2 regions of the Eubacterium sp. BIOML-A2 genome follow, and region 2 is predicted to be linked to the other one. Evidence: a T-box and tRNA genes for the amino acid it is inferred to sense, from the RefSeq annotation. Region 2 holds a T-box; the other holds one or more tRNA genes.
The links. A T-box is a leader RNA that pairs with one kind of tRNA and senses whether it is charged. The one in region 2 lies ahead of GKG43_RS08065 (valine--tRNA ligase), so its partner is inferred to be a tRNA-Val.

Region 1 (4,435 bases), on a different contig from region 2:
TGAGCGATCTGAATGTATGCTCCCAGAAGGGGCTTGTGGAGATGTTCGACGGATCAATCGGCGCCGGGTCCGTATTCATGCCGCATGGCGGAAAATACCAGATGACAGAGACGCAGGCTATGGTTGCTAAGGTGCCGGTGCAAAATGGCAGCACAGACAGCGTTTCTATGATGAGCTATGGCTTTGACCCGTATCTTTCCAGCTGGAGTCCGTATCACGGTGCAGTATATGCCGTCGTAGAATCTGTGGCTAAGATCGTGGCGTCCGGCGGTGATTACAGGAAGATCCGCTTTACGTTCCAGGAATATTTCCGCAGAATGACAGAAGATCCGAAGAGATGGAGCCAGCCTTTTGCGGCTCTGCTTGGGGCTTATGACGCACAGCTGGGATTCGGCCTGCCCTCAATTGGCGGTAAGGACAGTATGTCGGGAACATTCCAGGATATTGATGTGCCCCCGACTCTGGTTTCTTTTGCTGTCGATATGGCAACGGAGAAGGATATCATTACCCCGGAACTGAAAAAGGCGGGAAATAAGCTGGTATGGATGAGAATCGAGAAGGATGGATATGATCTCCCTGTTTACGGCCAGCTGATGGATCAGTACGGAAAGTTTGAAAGCGATATACACAATGGCAGAATTGTATCCGCGTATGCTCTGGACCGGCACGGTGTGATGGCTGCAGTCAGCAAAATGGCGTTCGGAAACGGGCTTGGGTTGAAGATAGAACACAGCATGGATGCCGGAGAACTGTTTGCGCCGGCATTTGGAGATCTGGTTGCGGAAGTGCCTGCTGATCAGGTGGGAGAACTGGCAATCAGCTATACTGTCATCGGTGAAGTGACAGACGACGGCATATTCAGCTATGGAAACACGGAGATCACTCTGTGCGAGGCGAAGACAGCCTGGACAGAGACTCTGGAGAAAGTATTTGCCACAAGATCTTCTGCAGACAGCAAAGAAGTATTGGAAGACAATTTATATGATACAAAGGATATCCATATCTGCAGCCATAAGATCGGGCAGCCGACCGTATTCATCCCGGTATTCCCGGGAACGAACTGTGAATACGACAGCAAGAGAGCCTTTGAGCGCGCAGGGGCAAAGGTGATAACGAAGGTATTTAAGAATCTGGATGCGGAAGATATCCGTCATTCAGTTGCAGAGTTCGAAAACGCCATTTCACAGGCGCAGATGATCATGTTCCCGGGCGGTTTCAGCGCGGGTGACGAACCGGACGGTTCTGCCAAATTCTTCGCTACAGCCTTCCAGAATGCAAAGATCAAAGAGGCGGTAGAAAAACTGCTCAATGAGAGAGACGGACTTGCCCTTGGTGTGTGCAACGGCTTTCAGGCCCTGATCAAACTGGGGCTTGTGCCTTACGGAACCATTACAGGCCAGAAGGAGGATTCTCCGACACTGACCTATAACACCATCGGACGCCATATCTCAAAGATGGTATACACAAAAGTGGTGACAAATAAATCTCCATGGCTTCAGGAGGCGTCTCTTGGCGGCGTGTATACGAATCCGGCATCCCACGGGGAAGGGCGTTTTGTTGCCAGTGAAGAATGGCTGGATAAACTGTTTGCCAACGGTCAGGTTGCGACACAGTATTGTGACATTGACGGCGTGATCAGCATGGATGAAGAGTGGAATGTCAACGGCTCTTACCGCGCAATCGAAGGAATCACAAGCCCGGACGGCCGTGTCCTTGGCAAGATGGCGCATTCAGAGAGAAGAGACAACTCGGTTGCCATAAATATTTACGGAGAACAGGACATGAAAATCTTTGAATCCGGTGTGAAATATTTCAAATAGATCTAAATTATTCTAAATAAAAGGGGCCGTATCCGCGATATGAAATATTAAAAAATGGGATACGGCCCGTGTTTATAAGGGGTACCATGTGCAGCGCCGGACGAAGTTTCTGATTTGTTAAAAAAATTTGAAAAAATAGGAAAAAAGGTGTTGACATTTGATGAAAAATAATAGTATAATAGCAAAGCGGGTTGCGGGTGAGACAAACACTTAAACGCAGACCGGGAGAATATGGGATCTTAGCTCAGCTGGGAGAGCATCTGCCTTACAAGCAGAGGGTCATAGGTTCGAGCCCTATAGGTCCCATAACTTTCAAATATTTCATATGGCGGAATAGCTCAGTTGGCTAGAGCACACGGTTCATACCCGTGGTGTCGCTGGTTCAAATCCAGTTTCCGCTACTGAGAAGCTTCGGAAATTTCCGGAGCTTTTTTGTGTCTGATTATGGCAATACTTATCTAAGTATGTTAGAATCAGAGAATGAAAAATGAAACGGAGGACAAACAAATGAATGAAAAATCCTGGCTCGTGTTGAGAATTGTAGCCGGCCTGTATGTGATCTATCTGGGGTACCAGATCGTAAGCGGGATGCTGACTGAAAGACCCGAAAACATGGTGTTTATGATGACCGCAGGTATCTTGTTTATTGTGATAGGGGCGGTGATCGTGATTATATCCGCAAAAAGCGTAATCGCAATGAGAAACAAATTGCAGAATGAGGAAGAGACATCTTCAGAGGAAGACAATTCTGCAGATACAATAGAAGCAGATCCTGAGAAGGAGACTTCTTCAGAAGAGGAAGATACCGAGGAGGAGTCTGAAGAGGAAATGCCTTACGAGGAGAAAGATGCAGATTCCAGGGAGACGGATTTTTCAGATGACAGAAAAGCGAATCCAAATGATGACAGTGAGAAGAATAACAGAACGAAAACTGCAGAAGCTATGAAGGACGATGCAGCCCAGGACACAGTTACACCTGCAGATACACTGATAGATCTAAACGGGGATACCACGGAAGAATCAATGGAAGAGACTGACGACGAAGAAAAATAGAATATGAATAAGGAGAGACAGAACATGCGTGTAGGTATGGGATATGATGTACACAGGCTGGTCGAAGACAGAAAGCTGATTCTCGGAGGAGTAGAGATACCATATGAGAAGGGACTTCAGGGGCATTCGGACGCAGATGTGGTTGTACATGCCATTATGGATGCGCTTCTCGGAGCTGCGGCACTGGGGGATATCGGAAAGCATTTTCCGGATACAGATCCGCAGTACAAAGGCATTTCCAGCATCAGGCTGCTGGAGCATGTAGCAGCACTTCTGGATGAAAAGCAGTTTATGATTGAGAACATTGATGCAACCATTGTTGCGCAGCAGCCCAAGATGCGCCCATATATAGATGAGATGATAAAGAATGTAGCGGATGCACTGAATCTTATGCCTGACCAGGTCAATATCAAGGCAACAACGGAAGAGGGGCTTGGATTTACAGGGCGCGGAGAGGGGATTTCCTCTCAGGCGGTGTGTGCTCTGGAAAAGATTATGAACTACAGCAGCTACGATGTGACCCCCAATCCAAATGGATGCGAGGGCTGCAAGGGCTGTCCCAGGAAGTAAGAAAAGAGGGAATATAAAATGCAGCTTCGAAAGCTTGACAGCAGTGAACACAGCAGGACAAGAGCGCTGTGGGAGAAGGTATTTCCGGAAGACAGCAAAGCATTTCTGGACTACTATTACTTTATTAAGACCAGGGACAATCAGATCTATGTAATAGAGGAGGATGGGGCCGTCCGTTCCATGCTCCAGCTCAATCCCTACATGATGAGGATCGGCGGTACACAGCAGTTATGCAATTATATCATTGCCGTGGCAACGGAGGAGGCGTACAGAAAGAGGGGCTATATGGGCCGTCTGCTCAAAGCCTCTATGATGGACATGTATGAACAGAAGCAGCCATTTACGTTCCTCATGCCCGCAGCGGAGGCCATATACAGGCCTTATGATTTCCGGTTTGTCTACGCGCAGATCCAGGAGGAATCCTGCGGAGAGCCAGGTTCCATGAAGGTCACCATGTCGGACGCCGTTTTATCAGACGCCGGCGCGATGGCCGTATTTTTTAACACCCATTTTGCTGCAGAATATCAGGTCTGCGCCGTGCGGGACGACCAGTATTACCAGACGATGATATTCGAGCAGCAGAGTGAAAACGGCGGTGTAAAACTATTAAAGCATGACGACGATATAGTTGGGATGTTCGCGTTTGCCAGAGAAGAGGATACGCTCGAGATCCGTGAGCCTCTGTACCTGCCCGGATTCGAAGCTGAATTCCAGAAAGCCGTATACCAGATGCGGGCAGAACATAGCGCTCCTGCAAAGATATACGCAGACAGAGGACATGTCCGGAGCAGGAAAGTCCCCCTCATTATGGTACGTATTCTTCACCTGGAGACACTTCTGTCATCTATGAAGGCAAAAGCAGGCGAAGCAATAAACTGCTCTTTTGCAGTACTTGATTCCATCATCACAAAAAACAGCAGAGTCTGGAGGCTGAAGAGCAGCGGAGAGAATCCGGATATGCAGGTTTCTGAAACAGAGGACTCAGAGGGAGT
Region 2 (4,435 bases):
GAATTAACTCAAATGCAGTAGGGTATGTTATAAGTGAGGATGAGCCGGACGCAAAACTGTATTCTGTTTTTCGGGATATGAAGAATAAAAAGAATGCGGCTATTGCAGCGGAGATTTTTGAATCTTATGGGACAATCCGATTTATCAATATGTTTCCGCTAGTTATAAAAGCAATTCAGACCGGAGGAACGCTGGTAGTTGATGAATTTGATGCGTCTATTCACCCAATGGCATTGATGAGTATTATCAATGTTTTTCATAATGATGATATTAATATTCACCATGCACAGTTGATTTTTAATACACATAATCCCATTTTTTTAAACTCCAATCTCTTCAGGAGAGATGAGATTAAATTCGTCGAACGTGATGATGACAGCCACCAGAGTATCTTGTATGCGTTGTCTGATTTTGGAACAACGGGTGACAAGGGTGTCCGTAAACATGAAGATTATATGGGCAAATACTTTATAAGCCAGTATGGTGCGATTAAGGATATTGATTTTACACCAATCTTTGAGGAGATTTTGGATCGAGAAGGTGAGGTGTAGCGATGGCAAAGAGAAAGCCGACCAATAAATACTATTTTAGTGTCGAGGGAGAAACAGAGCAATGGTATTTGAAATGGTTGCAAGACCTTATTAACAATACGGAAGAATCTGTTTGTAAAGTTTCGATTGATTGTCCGGTGAAAAAGAATCCACTAAAACACGCAAAATCTTTGACAGTCACAAGAGAGATTAAGGTATATCATTTCTTTGATTATGAAAGCGATGAGCCTAATCATGTTCAAGGATTCCAAGATGCTATGGACAATATGAAGAAAGCAGAGCAAATAGGCAAGCAGATAAAGTATAAATCAGGATATAGTAATTTTACTTTCGATTTATGGATTATATTGCACATGGCAAATTGTAATGCTTCATTCACTCATAGAAAGCAGTACATTACACCAATTAATAAAGCCTTTGGTGAGAAATTTGAGAACATGGATGAATATAAACATGAGGATAATTTTAAACGATGTTTGAGTAAAATGAATCTTTCTAATGTAATTGACGCTATTGAACGTGCAAGAAAAATCATGCAGAAAAACAATGAGAATGGATATAGATTGCTTGAATATAGGGGATACAAATATTATAAAGAAAATCCATCTCTTTCTGCGTGGGAGGCAATAGAAAAGATTTTGAGTGACTGCAAATTATTGTGAAAATAGATATTGTATAATACGTTTGTTTGGCAATACAGAATTCTTAATATTCGTTAAACAACCTTGACAAATTAACGTCCGAAAGATATGATAGTTTGTAGTTAATATAAAGTTAACATTTTATTAATATCTTATCGGCCGTAACAGACGTCCGGTAACCATATACAAAGGTGTTGAGGAAGAGGAGTACATGATCGCTTCTGGCAGAGAGAACCATCCGTTGGCTGTAAGGTGGTTTCAGGTGAGGATCGTGGAAGGTAGCTTCTGAACCGGATATCTGAACAAGAGCACATTCAGTAGGATATCCCGGAGTTGTCCGCGTTACAGGACTTTAGAGATGTCCGTATACTGTTTTGTCAGTGACAGACTGCAGGCAGAAGCAGCAGGTCCGAAGAACAAAAAGGACATAAAATTAAGGTGGTACCGCGTATATAACGCCCTTTACTTATAGTAAAGGGCTTTTTAAATTCAAAAAACTGTGAAAAATCCGTGAAAAAGCGGGTTGCTATTCACGGGCAGTGCATCATGCTGCATGGCATTCGAGCCACTAAAGTGATGGGGCGGACACCTGATCAGAGAAAGCTGTACATAAGACTTTTGGCTGGTACAGAGATAAGAGTACGATATTTATGAGGGAGAACAAGGAGGAAACTATGAGCAAGGAATTGGCAAAGACTTATAATCCGAAAGAAATTGAAGACAAGACTTATGAGAAATGGTGCGAAAACAAGTATTTTCATGCGGAAATTGACAGGAGCAGAAAGCCGTTTACTACGGTGATGCCGCCTCCGAATATTACGGGGAAACTCCACATGGGACACGCACTGGATAATACGCTGCAGGATATCCTGATCCGCTATAAAAGGATGGAGGGCTACAATGCCTTGTGGATTCCGGGAACAGACCATGCTGCGATCTCTACGGAAGTCAAGGTAACGAATCAGCTGAAAGAAGAGGGAATCGACAAGAAAGAGCTGGGAAGAGAAGGCTTTCTTGAGAGAACCTGGCAGTGGAAGGAAGAATATGCCGGAACGATTGAAAACCAGCTGAAAAAGCTGGGGATTTCCTGTGACTGGGACAGAGAACGTTTCACCATGGATGAAGGTTGTTCCAAGGCTGTTGAAGACGTCTTTATCAAACTGTATGAAAAGGGATATATTTATAAAGGCTCCAGAATCATCAACTGGTGTCCGGTATGTAAGACTTCTCTGTCCGATGCGGAAGTAGAGCATGAGGAGCAGGACGGTTTCTTCTGGCATATCAAGTATCCCATCGCAGGAACGGATAGATTCCTGGAGATTGCGACGACACGTCCCGAGACTATGCTTGGTGATACTGCAATTGCGGTACATCCGGATGATGAGCGGTACAGCGATATTGTGGGAAAGACGGCAGTGCTTCCGCTTGTAAACCGGGAGATACCGATTGTGGCCGACTACTACGTTGACAAGGAATTTGGTACCGGTGCGGTAAAGATTACACCGGCTCATGACCCGAATGACTTTGAGGTAGGAAAGCGTCATAATCTGGAAGAAATCAATATCATGAATGATGACGCCACGATCAATGAAAAAGGCGGAAAGTACGCGGGGATGGAGCGCTATGAGGCGAGAAAGGCTATCGTTGCGGATCTGGAAGCACAGGGATATCTTGTGAAGATTGAGCCTCATTCTCATAATGTCGGAACCCATGACAGATGCAGCACAACGGTGGAACCGCTGATCAAACAGCAGTGGTTCGTCAAGATGGAAGAACTGGCAAAACCGGCGATCAATGCCTTGAAGACAGGCGAGCTGAAGTTTGTGCCGGAACGTTTTGATAAGATCTACCTGCATTGGCTTGAGAACATCAAAGACTGGTGTATCTCCAGACAGATCTGGTGGGGCCATAGAATTCCGGCTTATTACTGTGATCAATGCGGAGAGTTCGTTGTCGCAAAAGAAGTTCCGCAGACCTGTCCGCACTGCGGCTGCAGCCATTTTACACAGGATGAAGATACCCTGGATACATGGTTCAGTTCAGCGCTGTGGCCGTTCTCCACACTGGGATGGCCGGAGAAGACAGAAGATCTGGACTACTTTTATCCGACAGACGTACTGGTAACAGGATACGACATCATTTTCTTCTGGGTAATACGTATGGTATTTTCCGGATTCGAGCATACAGGCAGGTCCCCCTTCCATACAGTGCTGATCCATGGTCTTGTGAGAGATTCTCAGGGGCGCAAGATGAGCAAATCACTGGGCAATGGGATTGACCCGCTGGAGATCATCGACCAGTACGGTGCGGATGCACTCCGCCTGACGCTGGTAACCGGTAATGCGCCTGGGAATGACATGAGATTTTATAATGAAAGAGTGGAGGCAAGCAGAAACTTTGCCAATAAGGTATGGAACGCTTCCCGCTTTATTCTGATGAACATTGAAAATGAAACGCTGACACAGCCGGGGACTGCGGAATTGGCAGAGGAGGACAAATGGATCTTGTCCAAAGTCAACACCCTGGCAAAAGATGTGACAGAAAATATGGATAAATTCGAGCTTGGAATCGCCGTACAGAAAGTTTATGATTTTATATGGGATGAATTCTGTGACTGGTATATCGAAATGGCAAAATTCCGTATTTACCATAAGGAGGAGAATCCGCAGGCTGCCAATTGTGCACTGTGGACGTTAAAGACCGTTCTCGGGCAGGCGCTTAAGATGCTTCATCCGTTTATGCCGTTCGTAACAGAGGAGATCTATAAGGCGCTCGTGCCGGAAGAGGAATCTCTGATGATGTCTGACTGGCCTGTTTATAAGGAAGAGTGGAGTTTTGACGCATCCGAGATTGTTCTGGACCATATGAAAGAGGTAATCCGGGGAATCCGCAATATCCGTGCGGAGATGAACGTGGAGAACAGCCGCAAAACAAAGGTATTTATTGTAAGCGGGGAAAAAGCGCTGTGCGACGGCTTTACCGCATTGTCTGATTCGGTTAAGCCTCTGATGAATGCCGCAGAGCTCTATATCAGCGCAGAAAAGCAGGGCGTTGGCGAAGATGCAGTATCCATTGTAGTACCCGGCGCATCCGTCTATCTTCCGTTAGAAGATCTGGTTGATTTTGAACAGGAAATGGAGCGACTGAAGAAGGAAGAGCAGAAACTGACAAAAGAAATCGCGAGAGCCAAAGGGATGCTGTCAAACGAAAAGTTTATCAGTAAAGCGCCGGAGGCAAAGGTTC

Region 1: it has a tRNA-Val gene. The T-box ahead of GKG43_RS08065 (valine--tRNA ligase) is inferred to sense a tRNA for this amino acid. The anticodon was not compared.

Annotation. Positions count from the first base shown of each region.
Region 1 covers NZ_WKZK01000009.1:57,238-61,672, reverse strand. Annotated here, with positions in the region: gene GKG43_RS05395 (phosphoribosylformylglycinamidine synthase) at 1-1,820, shown strand, start outside; tRNA gene GKG43_RS05390 (tRNA-Val) at 2,054-2,126, shown strand; tRNA gene GKG43_RS05385 (tRNA-Met) at 2,148-2,221, shown strand; gene GKG43_RS05380 (hypothetical protein) at 2,328-2,873, shown strand; gene ispF (2-C-methyl-D-erythritol 2,4-cyclodiphosphate synthase) at 2,898-3,443, shown strand; gene GKG43_RS05370 (GNAT family N-acetyltransferase) at 3,462-4,435, shown strand, end outside.
Region 2 covers NZ_WKZK01000016.1:42,307-46,741, reverse strand. Annotated here, with positions in the region: gene GKG43_RS08075 (ATP-binding protein) at 1-551, shown strand, start outside; gene GKG43_RS08070 (RloB family protein) at 554-1,213, shown strand; T-box leader at 1,378-1,658, shown strand; gene GKG43_RS08065 (valine--tRNA ligase) at 1,867-4,435, shown strand, end outside.